One region of the Ruminococcus sp. 1001136sp1_2201st1_G3_2201SCRN_220225 genome, then DNA from elsewhere that is predicted to be linked to it. Evidence: riboswitches for the same ligand, from Rfam matches in the RefSeq annotation. Region 1 holds a riboswitch; the other holds the start of a gene.
The links. A riboswitch is a leader RNA that binds a small molecule or an ion and turns the genes downstream of it on or off. The one in region 1 is predicted to bind cobalamin.

Region 2: linked by a shared signal. The riboswitch ahead of AB5642_RS13850 (hypothetical protein) and the one ahead of AB5642_RS04025 (ABC transporter substrate-binding protein) in region 1 are both predicted to bind cobalamin.

The regions. Positions count from the first base shown of each region.
Region 1 is NZ_JBCOME010000007.1:12,894-20,976, reverse strand. It holds gene AB5642_RS04030 (type III restriction-modification system endonuclease) at 1-2,096, shown strand, start outside; cobalamin riboswitch at 2,338-2,535, shown strand; gene AB5642_RS04025 (ABC transporter substrate-binding protein) at 2,653-3,645, shown strand; gene AB5642_RS04020 (iron ABC transporter permease) at 3,647-4,732, shown strand; gene AB5642_RS04015 (ABC transporter ATP-binding protein) at 4,729-5,502, shown strand; gene AB5642_RS04010 (sirohydrochlorin cobaltochelatase) at 5,525-6,313, shown strand; gene AB5642_RS04005 (CGGC domain-containing protein) at 6,310-6,666, shown strand; gene hemA (glutamyl-tRNA reductase) at 6,834-8,063, shown strand; gene AB5642_RS03995 (bifunctional precorrin-2 dehydrogenase/sirohydrochlorin ferrochelatase) at 8,053-8,083, shown strand, end outside.
Region 2 is NZ_JBCOME010000044.1:4,841-12,923, forward strand. It holds gene AB5642_RS13840 (iron ABC transporter permease) at 1-368, opposite strand, end outside; gene AB5642_RS13845 (ABC transporter substrate-binding protein) at 413-1,612, opposite strand; gene AB5642_RS13850 (hypothetical protein) at 1,670-4,711, opposite strand; cobalamin riboswitch at 4,909-5,108, opposite strand; gene AB5642_RS13855 (VanW family protein) at 5,185-6,615, opposite strand; gene AB5642_RS13860 (hypothetical protein) at 6,695-6,745, shown strand; gene hisI (phosphoribosyl-AMP cyclohydrolase) at 6,729-7,073, opposite strand; gene hisB (imidazoleglycerol-phosphate dehydratase HisB) at 7,202-7,789, opposite strand; gene hisD (histidinol dehydrogenase) at 7,786-8,083, opposite strand, start outside.

The sequences.
Region 1 (8,083 bases):
CTGGAATTCGGAAAGTTACTAAGACAGTAGGAATTGGATTTAACCTCTATGATCAGTCTAACGGCATGGAAGAATATCATAATAACTTTGTAGTAAAGTCGATTGATGGTCGTGATGATTCTGTAGAGTTTTTGAATGGTATCAAAATTTATGCTGGTGATGTGATCGGTAGAGTTAGTGAGGAGCAACTGCGCCGTATTCAGATTCGAGAAACGATTCTCTCTCACATTGAGAGAGAACGACAGCTGTATTACAAGGGAATCAAAGTCCTTTCTCTGTTTTTTATTGATGAAGTTGCTCATTACAAACAGTATGATGCAAACGGAAAACCGAGTAATGGTATCTTTGCAGAGATGTTTGAAGAAGAGTATCGCGACATTGTAGAAAATTTGCAGATAGGTGTTGGAGAGACTGAATATTTTCGCTATCTGGCTTCTATCTCTGCCGAATCCACTCATGCAGGCTATTTTTCGATTGATAAAAAGGGCAAGATGATTAATAGCAAGGTTGGCCGTAAAGAAACCACAACAGATGATGTTGACGCCTACGATTTGATTATGAAAAACAAAGAGCTGCTTTTGGACAGAGATCCGAAACGTTCCCCCGTTAGGTTTATCTTCTCGCATTCAGCGTTACGTGAGGGCTGGGATAATCCGAATGTTTTTCAAATCTGTACACTGAAACAGAGCGGCAGTGATGTTCGCAAGCGCCAGGAGGTTGGTCGTGGTCTACGCCTGTGCGTCAACCAGGATGGTGAACGCCAAGATGCGAATGTTTTGGGAAATGATGTTCATAATGTCAATATTCTGACTGTCATTGCCAGTGAAAGTTATGATTCCTTTGCGAAAGGCTTACAGAGTGAAATCGCAGAGACTGTGGCAGATCGGCCTCGTGCTATTACAGCTGATCTGTTTGTAGGAAAGGTCATCAACGATTCGGATGGTCGTGAACAAGTGGTTGATAGGGATACTGCCTATGCCATCATGTATGATTTGACTATTAACCGCTATATCGACAAGAAGGGTGTATTGACTGATAAATACTACGAAGACAAATCCAATGGCATTTTGCAAATTGCTGAAGAAGTGAATGATTTCGCAGCATCCATTGTAGAACTCATCGACTCGGTTTACAACCCGAGGGCAATGCAGCCTGAAAATGCTCGTAGTAATAATGTTGAGCTTAGGGTTAATGAAGAAAAATTTGCTATGCCTGAGTTTCAAGCGCTCTGGTCAAAGATTAATGCAAAGTCTATTTATATCGTAGATTTTGATATTGATGAACTGATCCGAAATGCAATAACATCTCTGGATGCTAAGCTGAGAGTTGCTAAGATTTTCTTTAAGATTGAATCAGGTGCAATGGAAGAAATTAAATCGAAAGAAGCTTTGGAATGTGGAGCAGCTTTTACAAAGGAAACTTCTGCTTACGGTACGCAGACACGGATTCCTGTCAATAGTAGTGTGAAATACGATTTGGTTGGCAAACTGGTGGAAGAGACAAAGTTGACTCGTAAGGATGTTATTGCTATTCTGTGTGGTATCAAAAAGACTGTTTTTGATCAGTTTAAAGATAATCCGGAAGAGTTCATTATCAAGGCAGCTGCACTTATTAATGAGGAAAAGGCTACAGCCATTATCCAGCACATTACTTATGCAGCTTTGGATGAGCATTACAGCATGAAGGTATTTACTGATTCCACTATTAAAGGCAGGTTGGGCGTCAATGCAATGAAAACAAAGAAGCATTTGTACGATTATCTTGTTTTTGATTCCACCAATGAACGTGATTTTGCTATAGGACTGGATATGAGCACAGATGTGGCCTTATATGTAAAATTGCCGAATGGATTCTATATTTCAACACCGGTAGGAAATTATAACCCTGACTGGGCAATTGCTTTCTATAAGGGAAAGGTAAAGCATATTTATTTTGTAGCTGAAACCAAAGGCTCTATGTCCTCTATGCAGTTGCGTTTGATTGAGGAATCTAAGATACACTGCGCACGGGAACACTTTAAGGCTATCAGTAGTGGCAGCGTTGTTTATGATGTTGTGGATAGCTATCAGAGTCTTTTTAATATGGTGACGAGATAAGGCGTTAAGGGATAATATTTCCTCAACAATCATAGGAAGGCGTGCTGTGTATGTCAGTTTTTGTATCTCGCTGCGAATAGCACGAATGTAATTCGGTGTGAAAACAGGGACTAACAATGTGTATGCGATGTAGTCCCTGTTTTCAAAAAAGGTTCATAAAAACATTGTTAAAGAAATATAAAAACATTGCTAAAGAAATATCTTTACTTTATTTAAGGGGTAAGTTATAATAATTCTGCTTAAAAGAATAAATGTGCCAAGTGCTGAAAAATATATAAAATTTGTGCTATTTTCAGAAGAGGGAATCAGGTGAGAATCCTGAACGATCCGGTCACTGTATTCAGTTATGCCACATTCATATCCATTGCATTTTTATGTGAGAAGGGAATGGGGATTTAAGCTGTAAGCCAGGAAACCTGCTTGGTTCATAGAAAGAAACTTCCGTGTAAAGTGCTGTCTTTCGTATCATGTTTTTTTGTGATGCCCGCTTTTTCATGGAAGCGGACTTTTTTCTTTTAAAAACAAAAAAACAAAAGAAAAAATAAGGAGAAAAAGCATGAAAAACATGAAAACAGCAGCAGGAATGTTATGTCTGGCAGGAATTCTCAGCCTGGGAATGGGAACAACTGTATTTGCGGAGGATGGAGACAGCCATTATCCCGTAACAATCACAACCTACAATTATGAGAACGAACCGGTTGAAATGACTTTTGAGAAAGCTCCGGAGAAAGTATTTGCATATGCAAACTCCAATATCGAAGAGCTTCTGGCACTTGGTCTCGGTGATAAGATCGTAGCTGCTTACGGTCTGGACGGTGATGTGCGTGAGGATTTAAAAGATGAATTTGACAAGATTCAGTATATGGATACCAAGCCATCCAAAGAGGAAGTTGTTGCAATGGAGCCTGATTTTATTGCGGCATGGTATTCTTCTTTCAGTGATGACTGGCTTTCTGATGTAAGCTTCTGGCAGGAGAGAGATGTAAATACATACATGTCCCTGAACAGTTCTGCAAAGGGACCGGCTTCTGAGTTCCCACGTACAATTGAAGACGAATATGAGGATATCCTGAACCTTGGCAAGATCTTTGATTGCGAAGACAAGGCAGAGGAAATCGTTGATCAGATGAAGGGTGAGATTGATAAAGTAAAAGAGCATGTGGAAGGAACAGACCCGTTATCCGTAGCCGTTCTTGAGGATGAGGGAGATTCCTTCCGTGTATATGGAACAGAGACACTTGGCGGAAATATTCCGGAGACACTTGGTGCAGAGCTGAAGCTTGGTGCAGAGAACTCTGAAAACGTTGGTGCAGAGGATCTGATTGCAGCTGATCCGGATGTATTATTCATGATCAACTATGATGGATTTATGACAGCTGATGAGGCAATCGCTGATATTACAGATAACCCTGCATATGCGAGCCTTTCTGCAGTTAAGAACAACAAAGTATTCTCTGTAAACCTGAACGAGGTATACTGCAGCGGTGTCAGAACCTATGATGGAATTATGACATTTGCAAAAGCATTATATCCGGATCTGTACGAATAAAATGAAAAGAAAACCGGATTTTAAAAATGGAATTTTTCATGGAAAGCCGATCTATGTGCTGGCGGTGATATTACTGACTGTGCTTCTGGTGATATCCATTCTGACTGCAGTTACCATTGGTTCTGTAGATCTTTCTGTGAAAGATGTGTATAGTGTAATTTTGTATAAAGTGTTTGGAATCGGGGATCCGGAGGTTTATGGTGTAGGAGCCATGTCTGATATTGTGTGGTTTATCCGCCTTCCCCGTATTCTTCTTGCAACAGCCGTTGGCATGGGTCTGGCAGTTGCAGGTGTGGTAATGCAGGCCATTGTGAAAAATCCGATTGCAGATCCGTATATTCTGGGTATTTCCTCTGGTGCATCTCTTGGTGCAACAGTGGCAATCTTTCTTGGAGTTGGAGCCGTATTTGGCTCCAACTCTATTGGAATCTGCGCATTTATCGGAGCTTTCCTTATTTCTGTACTGGTACAGATCACTGCAAATATAGGAGGCCGGGCAAATTCAGTCCGACTTCTGCTTGCAGGTACAGCACTTGGAAGTGTGTGCAGTGCATTTTCAAACTTTGTTGTCTATATTGCGGGCGACAGAGATGGAATCCAGACAGTTACTTTCTGGCTGATGGGAAGTCTGGCAGGCGCGAAATGGGAAAATCTGGCTGTGATTATTCCCTGCGTTTTTATAGCAACCCTGTTTTTCTGCACCCAGAGCCGTATTCTCAATATGATGCTGCTTGGAGATGAGGTATCCATCACATTAGGAACTGACCTGCACAGATATCGTCAGGTGTATCTTGTAGTGACAGCACTGTTGATCGGTTTTGTGGTATATTCCGCAGGTATCATTGGATTTGTAGGACTCATTATTCCTCATGTGGTACGAATGTTCTTTGGAACCGATCACAAGAAAATGCTTCCACTGTCAGCACTTAGCGGTTCCATTTTCTTGATCTGGGCAGATGTTGCTTCCAGGATCATTATTCCCAAGAGTGAAGTCCCAATCGGAATCCTGGTATCCATGATCGGAGCACCTTGCTTTATTTATCTGCTGGTACGCAGATCTTATGGATTCGGAGGTGAGAAATCATGAAACTGACAGCTTCTGATATCCATGTGGAGCTTGGCGGAAATGAGATTCTTAAGGGAATTGACGCAGCCATAAAGGAAAAGGAATTTGTAGGAATTATAGGACCAAACGGAAGTGGAAAAAGTACATTGCTGAAATGTATTTACCGTGTACTTAAGCCAGATACCGGCGTGATCATGCTGGATGGAAAACCGCTGAACGAATATAAGGTAAAGGATTCTGCAAAAGCACTGGCAGTGGTGTCCCAGCACAATTACTATAATTTTGAATTTTCCGTACAGGAAATTGTAATGATGGGAAGGGCTCCTCATAAGAAAACCATGGAACGGGATAATGCCGAGGATTATAAGATCGTGGAAGAGTGTCTGGAAAAAGTGGGAATGCTTCCCTATCGGCACCGTGTTTTTTCCAGTCTGTCTGGCGGTGAGCAGCAGCGAATCATTCTGGCAAGAGCTCTGGCGCAGAAAACTGACTGTCTGATCTTGGATGAGCCTACCAACCATCTTGACATCAAATACCAGCTCCAGCTTCTGGATATTGTAAAAAGTCTTGGGGTCACTGTGATCGGTGCTTTGCATGATCTGAATATTGCAGCAGCATACTGCGACCGGATCTATGCCATGAAGAACGGTCGTCTGGTGGCTTGCGGAACTCCGGAAGAAGTCATTACAGAAGATTTTATACATATGTTATATGAAGTAGATGCAACTGTAAAAAAGGATGAATACGGCATGCTGAATGTTACATACCATCCTTTGCATGTGAAAAAATAAAGGAAAAGTGGAGGAAATCTGAATGAGCGATACAGCAAAAAAAGGGATCCTTGTAGTCAGCTTTGGCACCAGTCACGAGGACACCAGAGTAGTGACCATTGATGCAATTGAAAAAGAAATTGGAGCTGCTTTTACAGATTGTAAAGTTTATCGCGCATGGACAAGCAAGATGATCCTTGCCAGAATTTCAAAGAGAGATCATATTCACTATGACAATGTGACAGAAGCAATGGAGCGTATGAGAACAGATGGAATCACAGAGGTGATCGTCCAGCCTACGCATGTAATGAACGGTGTGGAAAATGACCTTATGAAAAAGGATGTTCTGGCGTGTGCGGATCATTTCCAATCTGTGAAATTCGGAGCTCCTCTGCTTACAACAGAAGAAGATAATGAGTATGTGGTGAAAGCGGTTGCAGATGAGTTCCCTGTAATTAAGGATAAGGAAACGGCACTTGTGCTTATGGGGCATGGAACCGAGCACTACGCAAATGCCGTTTATGCCGCACTGGATTACAGATTCAAGGATATGGGATATGAAAATGTGATCGTAGGAACTGTGGAAGGTTATCCTGAAATTGACCAGGTCCTGAAACAGCTTGGAAAATGCGGGGTAAAAAAAGTGGTAATCGCACCGTTTATGATCGTTGCCGGTGACCATGCGAAAAATGACATGGCAGGAGAGGAAGAAGACTCCTGGAAAAATATCATCAGCAAAGCTGGCTATGAAGTGCAGACAGTTCTGAAAGGACTGGGGGAATATGAAAGTATTCGAAAACTCTTTGTGGAACATGCGAGGGAAGCGGTATGATTAAAATTGGGACACTGACCTGCCTTCACTCCAATAATGTATGTGCCAGAGTGGGATGCCTGAAGGCCTTTCAGAATCGCAGTGACTTTTTTGATGGATATTCTCCGGACACACTTCTGGGAGCAATGATGACCTGTAATGGATGCAAAAGTATAAATCCCAAAGAACCGGATGTAGATGAGGGAATTCTGGAAAAAATAGACAGGCTGGTCAGCGAAGAAATTAAGGTAATGCATGTGGGAGCCTGTCGTCTGGACAGGGAGAAAAAAGAGTGCCCACGAATTGCCAAAATCTGTGAGATGATAGAATCCAGGGGAATCCAGGTGGTAAGAGGAACTCATAGAGAATCCTGAAACAGGATAGAGAAATCGTATAGGGGAAACTTCCAGGCAGATTGTGGAAAATAGTCTGTCTGGAAGCTTTTTTATTGCTGTGTTTTGCCTGGCTTTATTGACAATATACGCAGGAATTAGTAAAATGAGCGGTGGCAGAAAATGATATTTAAGGAGAATTACATAAGATGAGTATTTCTATGATTGGAATAGACCATAGTATGGCTCCCGTAGATATACGAGCCTTGTTTGCATTTACCAGAAAAAATGCAGGGGAGGCTATGGAAAAATTAAAGGAACAGCGGGGAATAGATGGCTGTATTATTCTTTCTACATGCAATCGCCTGGAGGTATGGGCAAGTGTGGATGATGAGGCAGAGCTTTCTTTATATAAAGAGCTTTGTAAACTGAAAAATATTAATGATGATCAGTACGAAATATATTTTACAAAGCGTGAAGGCCATGCTGCTGTGGAACATCTGTTTTACCTTGCATCCGGTCTGAAATCCCAGATACTTGGAGAAGATCAGATTCTTACTCAGGTAAAAGATGCACTGGGAATTGCCAGAGAGCATTTTACAACCGATGGAGCCCTTGAAGTGCTTTTCCGAATGGCTGTAACAGCAGGAAAAAAGATTAAAACTGAGGTGCCATTTTCTCATGGGAATCCGTCTGTGATCCATCAGGCGATAGAAATGCTTGACAGACAGGGCTATTGCGTACAGGATAAGGTCTGCATGGTGATCGGAAATGGAGAAATGGGAAAGGTTGCAGCCCAGGCTCTTATGGAAGCCGGTGCAGATGTGACTGTAACCGTGCGTCAGTATCGCAGCGGAATGGTGAATATTCCATTTGGATGTAAACGAATTAATTATGGCGAAAGAATGGACTATCTGCCTAAGTGTGATCTTGTAGTCAGTGCTACGGCAAGTCCGAATTTTACTTTGCGTGAGGAACTGTTTGAAAATCTGGAACTGGAAAAAAGTATTGTTCTCATTGATCTGGCAGTTCCAAGAGATATTGAACCAGAGGTGGGCAGGTTTGAAGGTGTGACTTTATATGACATGGACAGCTTCAAAACGGATGAGAAGCCTGCCGAGCTTCAGGAACATCTGGAGGCAGCAGGAAAAATCGTCCGTGAGCAGATGGATGAATTTTTCAAATGGCTGGAAGGGAAAGATCTGATCCCGCGTATACAGGAAATTAAAGAAAACGCAGTAAATGATTTTAATTTAAGAATTATGAAGCCTCTGAAAAACACTCATATGGAAGAGCTGGAAAAAGAGCAGCTGTTGAGTGCAGTGGACCGTGCAATGGAAAAGGTAGTAAACAAAATGCTGTTTGGACTCAGGGACAGCATGAATGAACAGGCATTTCTGGAATGTGTAGCAGGACTGGAGAAAACATATGAAAAATAAGCGTTATTTCCCACTGTATG
Region 2 (8,083 bases), on a different contig from region 1:
ATCATGGTAAGAGCTACTACCATTTTTGCACCGGAAGAAATTCCCAGAACAAAAGGTCCTGCAATGGGATTTTCAAAAAAGGTCTGAAGAAGAAAACCAGATAGGGATAAGGCACCTCCAAGAATGGCAGCCATCAGGATCCTGGGAAGACGGATTTTCCAGATGATGCTGTATTCTTTTGTATCTGTGGCTTTTTTCATCAGGATATCAAAGATCTCAGACAGAGAAATATGAACATTTCCTGTGTTGATATTCAAAACTGTGATCAGGCCAAAGGCCAGGATCAGCAGAATGAAAACCATAGCATAACGAGATCGTCTCTTAAAATTTTCCATGTGGAAGCTGGTTCCAGCGGATTGATTGCTCATTTTATTTTTCTCCATTTTTGTTTCATTTACAACAGAACCTGCTGTCAGCTCAGCTTATGAAGAAAAGTCATATCCTTTTCACTTCCGCCGGTAAGCATCAGGTTCAGATCTGTGATCAGTTCACCAATTGTATCTGTATGCTGGTACATGGAATCATCAGTTACCCAGACATTTCCCTCTTTTACGGCTTTAAAATCAGCCATCAGACTTTCCTTTGCAAGGAGATCGTCTATGCTTTTTACGGACGCGTCAATACTGGAGTTGTAGATCAGATAATCTGCATCTGACGCAGTATTATAGAATTCCTCCATGGTAATGGCAACGGAAGTTTTTCCACTGTCATCCTGAAGATCTGCGAATGCATTTCTTCCACCGGCAATCTCGATCATGCTGGAAATATAATCTTTAGGATTACGTACTACAGGAGAACCGCTGGTATTGATGTAAAAAAATGCAACTGTTTTTTCTGTATTTGTAAAGTCCTTTAGCGTTTCAATAACCTGTGCCTGCTGGTCAAAGAAGGTCTTTGCCTCCTCTTCTTTGTTCATCATTGCGCCATAAAGCTTGATCCACTCTGTACGTCCAAGGGGCTGGCTCTCATAGCTGGAACGATCGGTGAAAACAGGAATTCCAAGAGTTTCGATCATCTCCTGTACCTTCGGTGCATGAAGGATCATGGTAGACTCTATTGCAAGATCACAGTCGTCACCTACCAGAAGCTCGTAATCCGGTTCATCGTATTTTCCCGCAAAAGTCATTTCGCCGTTATTGATAGCATCAACAGCTGACTGGATATACCAGCCGGAAGCATCGAGACCTGACAGCTTGATGGAGTCTACACTTCCGATTGCATCGAACAATGCCATTGGGGAAGTGGCTGCCATGTAGATGGTGTCAAGTGGCTGATGAAGGATCTGGATTTCAGGATCCAGATCATCGGGTGCCTCTTTGCCCTCTGGGACGATCAGATATCTGGCATCATCATGGATGTCCAGAAGTTTGTAACCGTCATTATAATAATACACATCAAAGCATTCTGCAAAAGACAGATCCATGGCGGATTCATAAGTCAGACCTGCAATTTCAGGTGCAGCATTTTCTTCTGATGTGTCAGAAGAGGTCTCCCCGGAAGCATCTGCTTCCAGGTTTTCCTCTTCTGCCCATACCGGAGTAATGGCAGAAAATGTCATTACTGCTGCTGCAAAAATACTTAAAATTTTATATTTCAGCTTTTTGTCATACATTTTTATTTTCTCCTGCTGATTATTCTTGCTACTGTGCATATGGTGAAGAATAATAATTTATTCTTCCTCATCAGTTACAAAAATTGCTTCGTAAGCTTTTTCCCACTCAGCTTTTGCATTGTCATCCTTTTCATCTGCAGAACGGTCTACGATAAACGGGATTTTCAGAGTGGAATATTTCTCTGCGGAATCTTTCAGAAGGTTTTCTTTTGCTTCTGTGTCTGCTTCCTCTGTCGGGAGAATATCAGAAGAAAGGATAGAAATACCACACTGACTCTTTACAAGAGCTTTGTAATCTGTATCTTCATCTTTTCCTGCAAAAGTTACGGAACCATCTTCCAGAGCAGCTGTAAGGCTGTCTACCGTACAGTCCTCTTTTTCCATTCCAAGAGCAGTAACGTTGTCTGTAAGATCAAGCTTATCCAAAATGTTAAGAGCATCTGTGGAAGCCACATAAGCAGATTCTACCGGCTGGTTGATCACGATTACATCTTTATCAAGTCCTGCAGGGATAACAGCACCCTCAGGTACGATCAGGTATTTTACAACATTGCCCATGTAGAGCTTTTCTGTACCTGTAAGTTCCTGGGAATCAGCAGCTTCTGTTTTTGCATTTTCTTTTCCGGAATCAACAGTTTCCGGTTTTCTTGCAGTATCTGTTGTCATATCTACTTCAAGAAGGGTAATGCCCTTTGCGTAGTGATAAAGCTTAAAGTATTTTGCATGCTCAAGAGTAGTTTCGTCTTTATACTCAAGACCTGTGATCTCTGGTGCAGAATCATCCAGCTTCTTGTTTCCTGTGGAAAGCATGCTGTTGTCCTCTGCCGGGTTATCCTTGTCTGTTTTCTTCGGATCGTTTGCACCCTTTAAAGCGATATAAATGGTGTAAGTGATTTCATGAGCCTGGGACATTCTGGTTGTCATACCAATGATCGTATTATTCTGGTTCAGTGCTACCGGAATTGTGAAAGTAGAAGTTCCGCCGCCGCATGCACCGTAATATTTATTTCCATTGGCTTTTACATAACCGTAATATTCACTGCTGAATACAATAGTCGCATATGCCTGACCATTTGTTACCGTAACTTTGTTACAGGAAATATTGACCTTTCCAGAGCCACCAGACCAGGAGAAGCTGTCAGGAGTATAGGTTCCATCTGCTAATGTAGTAGAACTGTTTACAGATGCTGTTCCGCCGCTTAAGTCAGATTCGTATTTGGATTCCTCTTCCGGTTTCTTGTCTGGCTTTGGAGTTGCTGTTGGTGTAGGGGTTGCTGTCGGTTTTTTATTTGGTTTTGCAGTGGGTGCAGGAGTTGCTGTGATTGTTGTGTCAGGAGCAGTGTCTGGCTGCGGATCATCCTGTACGTCAGCTATCTTATTCAAAGTGCTGGACTGGAAAGTCAGGATCCTGTCATACCAGATCTGGTTTTTGTGGGAAAAAGCAGCAACTGCAATTCCATTATCCAGGGCTTCAACAGGAATCTCATATGTATATTTGCCATTTGCGTCTGCCACATATGGAACCCAGGTGGAGGAATCTGCTGCGGCAGCTTCTTCTTTTGTTCCCAGACATAGATAGTCGTAACCAGTTCCGCTTAAAGTAAGAACAGCTGTCATTTTTCCGTTTTTGGAAGTAAGGACACAGTCAATTACACGGAACATAGATGAACTGGAGTTAACTGTAACATTGTAAATTCCGCTTGTACAGCTGCCTGGAGCTGGGGTTGCTGTTGGCTCTGGGGTGTTGGCTGCTTCCGGAGTTGTGCTTGGCACTGGAGTTTCAGTTGGAGCAGGTGTTCCGGTTGGTGCCGGAGTCTCAACCGGTGCTTCGGTAGGCGCCGGAGAAACAGTTGGTTCTGGTGTTGGAGCAGCCTCTCCATATCCTGGAACTGCCGGTACGGTAATCGTCAATATACCCTTTGCGTACCAGTTCTGGCTCTTCTTGGAATGAGGAACGACTGCTATTGTCTGAGCTTCCTTGCTTGCAGTAACTTCAAAGGTGTAGGTATAGCCTCCTGCACTGTTTTCAACTCCTTTGATGGCATTTGCTTCTTTATCGGAGTCATTGAAACTGCCAAGATAGATCATGTCATAATTCTGTTTTGCGGTAGAAAGTGTGACAATATATTTATCCTCCGAAACCTTTACAGTGGAACCGGTGATTACGAACATTGCAAATTCATCACCGTTTTCTTTTACAAGCTTGATTCCGGCATCTGTAATCTCATTCTGGGCTGGTGCCTGGGTTGGAGCTGCAGTTGGCAGTGGAGTGGCAGTTGGCTCAGGGGCTGCAGTTGGCTCTGGAGTAGCTGTTGGTTCCGGGGCTTTCATTCCTGGAACGTTCAGTTTCAAAGCCATATTTGTGTACCATTTCTGATTTTTCACAGAAAATGGTACGATGCTGAAAGTCTGGACCTGTTCACTGGCAGGAACCTCAAAAATGAAAGTATAACCATCTTCATTTTCTGTACCAACGATTGCTGCTGCATTTTTTGCTTCGTCAGGATCTTCTTTAGAACCAAGATAAAGCTTCTCATAGTTCTTTCCGTCAGTATTGAGGGTTATCTTAATTTTATCACCATTTAATTCAGCAGAAGAGCTTTTGATTTTAAGCATTTTATATGCACTGTTATCTTCCTTGTCAATGGTCATGTTGGAACCATCTGGGTTCAGATCCTCTGGCTTTGTTTCTGGTTTATCTGTCTCTTCGGTTTTGCCCTCTTCTGTTGTTTCTGGTGCAGCTGTAGGCTGTGGAGCTTCTGCTTCCTCATTTTTGCTTTCTTCAGCAGGTGATGCAGTAACCTCAGGAGTGGTCTCAGAGGCAGGTGTTTCTGTAGCAGCAGGTGTCTCTTTCACAGCAGAGGCATCCACTGCTGCCGGAGTTACTGTAGTGTCAGTGTTTTCTTCCTCAGCTGTTGCGTTCTCCTGCACAGGGGTCTCAGCAGCAACAGCAGTCTTCTCCGCCTCTGTTTCTGGAGTTGGTGTAACAGAAACCTGTACGTTTGCATCCTCATTTTCTGCCTGTGTAAGTACAGCAGGAGTGACCGTCATCGCGACGGAAAGGAACAGTGCAAGAAAGCGTTTTGAATTTCTTTTCATTTCTTTTTCCTCGATTCTTCCTATTATTTTATAATTTGAATAAATCCCAATTGCTTCTGGAGCCTGTTTGTACAATGGGCAATCCTGACAGGATTATTTCAAAAAAATGCCTGCTTCCTCTGAGAAAACAGGCACTAAAAATTCAATATATTGTATTATCAAATATATTAATGAGAATGAAGTACTTTCTTCGGAAGCTTTCATTAAACGAATTCAGCAGGTTTCCTGACTTACAGATCAACACAGAATCCATCCTTCTCAGCAATATACCAATGGTTTCACTGGATTCTACTCCCTGGTTACAGTGACCGGATCGTTCAGGACTTTCACCTGATTCCCTCTTAGAGCGTGTTGAAAAATATTCCCACAATCTGCACGCTGTAGCAGACAGATATGTCTGGCACTGAAAACGGATTTATTCAATTCACCTCATTATAGCAGACCGTTATGTCGAAATCAATAGATTTATAGGGTTATTGCTTGTATTTACTGTACCCGACTTCATCTGTGCGGAGAAGTGTTCCATTCTCATCGTAGACACTGCGGTAGGTTTTACAGGTGTTTGGATCGGAATGCTCTGTAGTAATCTCTACCGTATTATTGTCAGTTTGGGTTCCGTAAATGGATACCGTTACGGCTTCCTCTTTTTCATCGTAAGAGGCTTCAATTTTAATTGGATAAGCAGTATTATTCTGAAAACGGAAATCCTGACCTCCCCACACCACTGCTGCGTCCAGACCATCCTCAACATAATCAATTCGGGCAGCGTGATTATGACGCTCAACAATGGTCAGATCAGACTGCAGGCATGCCATAAACAACGTAGTGGAAATCTGGCAGATTCCGCCTCCGATATCCTGGGCATGTTCGCCTCCTACAATTACAGTTGCTTCCCTGTACCCTCGTTCCTCAGTACGTGGACCTAAAGTATCGTTGTAGGAAAAAATCTGTCCTGGCTGAAGTTCCATTCCATCACAGGCTTCCACGGCAAGCTTCAAATTGGCAACACGGTTTTCGGTACCTCCGCCATATGTAGTATAAGTACCAAGAAGATTCAGATAAGGAAGGGCTTCTATCTCTTCTGTAGAAACTTCGGGTAGGGTTATTTCAAGGGGGATGGTAATCTTTGCCCCTTCTTTTGCTTTTTCCAGCTTCTTTGCAGCTGACTTCACATCAAATGAAATTCCGGTAACTGCCGGAATAATTTCATTATTTTCCCCCAGAGAAGCATCTGTGGCATCTGTATGTACTTTTTCATAATAGGCTTCCAGATCCAGTTCCTCTGGCGGTGTCTTCATAGTAGGACATTCGATAACAGCTTCATAATCTTCTATGGAAATTGCTTTTAGAATCGCTTCTTTCAATGCATCCATATCCGGACCGATTCCGGTTTTTCCCTTAGTGATAACCAGCTCTGTATCTGTAAGTTCACAGGAAGTCTGTATAGTGGTGGATCCCTTTGAAATTCCAGCATCCTCCAGAAGCTTGTCCAGTTCGTCTTTGTTTCGGGCTTCTGGCATAAGGGTGACTTCTTCCTTTGTCTTGCTGTTCATCAGTTCGATGCGGTCAGTTCCATGAGTAAACCAGGCACCATGTCCAAGAGCATAGGCACTTTCTACAATTGATTTTACATCAAGACCGAGAACAGGATAGATGGATACCTTAAAGTTCTTTCCATTCAGGGTAATGGTCATCTGTGTGTTCTCATATTTTTCCTGAAAATCTTTTGAAATTGCGTCAATGGCTTCCTCTTTGGTCATTCCCTGAATGGCTATGCCGTTTATTTTAAGCTTCTTCCAGATTACATTATCTGTAAGAAAATGACACCACAGCCCATACGCACCTGCCAGAATCAGAACCAGGATCAGAACTTTGATCACACCGTTTTTCACTTGTTTTTTCATGTAATAATTTTACCTTTTGCAGTCTTTTTTAGAGCGTGTTTGAAAAAGGCTTTCTGCAAAATATATCGCAAAGTGGGGCGTGCAGATTGCAGGAATGATTTTTCAAACAGGCTTTAGAGCAATGGGGTAAAAAAGCATGTCCGGTTTCCGGTATGGCATGCAGCCCCTACCTGCTCTACTTTTGCCAGAATTGTATCATTATCACAGTCAATAGTCAATGATTTCACATACTGAACATGACCGGAGGTTAGTCCTTTGGTCCAGAGCTCGTTGCGGCTGCGGCTCCAGTAAGTCATTTTTCCCAGCTTCAGAGTGGTAAGGTATGCTTTCTCGTTCATGTACGCAAGCATAAGAACTTCGTCTGTTTTGTAATCCTGCACAATAACCGGAACCATGCCGTCACTGTTTAATTTGAAATCTGACCAGGACATTTTGGACTTTAATTGGTTCTGTTCCATATTTTTAATACTCCTTTATGAAAAATTCTTCTGCAATTATGCCACCTGCTTTCATGCTCAATTCGAAAAAAATGAAAACAAGTGGCATATATCATATCGTCTTAATTGTAATTCTGTTTGTTCTGCCCTTAGAGACTTCCCTTCGTAGAAAGCACATCTGTAATACGAGGATCATAAGCTACCGCCATATCCAGCGCCTTTGCAAAGCTTTTGAACATGGCTTCTGCCATATGGTGATTATTTCCCGGTGTTAGAACCTTAATGTGAAGATTCATGGCTGCCGTATAAGAAATGGCGTAAAAGAATTCCTTCACCATTTCTGTGGACATATCTCCAATTTTTTCACTGGTAAACGTACCTTCGAAGGAAAGATACGGGCGTCCCCCGAGATCAATGGCGCAAAGCACAAGACACTCATCCATTGGAAGGATGCAGCTTCCGTAACGCCTGATTCCTTTCTTGTCTCCAACCGCTTCTTTAATAGCTGTGCCAAGAACAATTCCCGTATCTTCAATGGTATGATGATCGTCAACCTGAAGATCACCCTTTACCTTTATATCCAGATCAAAAAGTCCGTGGCGGGTAAAGCCATCTAACATGTGATCGAAAAATCCCACACCTGTATCCAGACTGCTTTTTCCGGTTCCGTCCAGATTCAGCTTTATGGCAATTTTAGTTTCCTTTGTATTTCGTTCAACAGTAGCTTCTCTTGTCATGACTGCTCCTTTTTATCTTCCTCTTCAAAGCGGACTGCAATGGAGTTGGCGTGTGCAGTTAGCTGCTCTGAGGATGCAAACTGGATGATGTCCTTGTGGATTTCCTGTAATGCAGACCTGGAATAATATACAATACTGGATTTCTTAATAAAATCGTCAACGGAAAGTGCAGAGAAGAACTTGGCTGTTCCGTTGGTAGGAAGAACGTGGTTCGGTCCCGCGAAATAATCACCAAGAGGTTCAGAACTGTACTCTCCAATGAAAATAGCGCCTGCATTTCGTACCTTCATCATT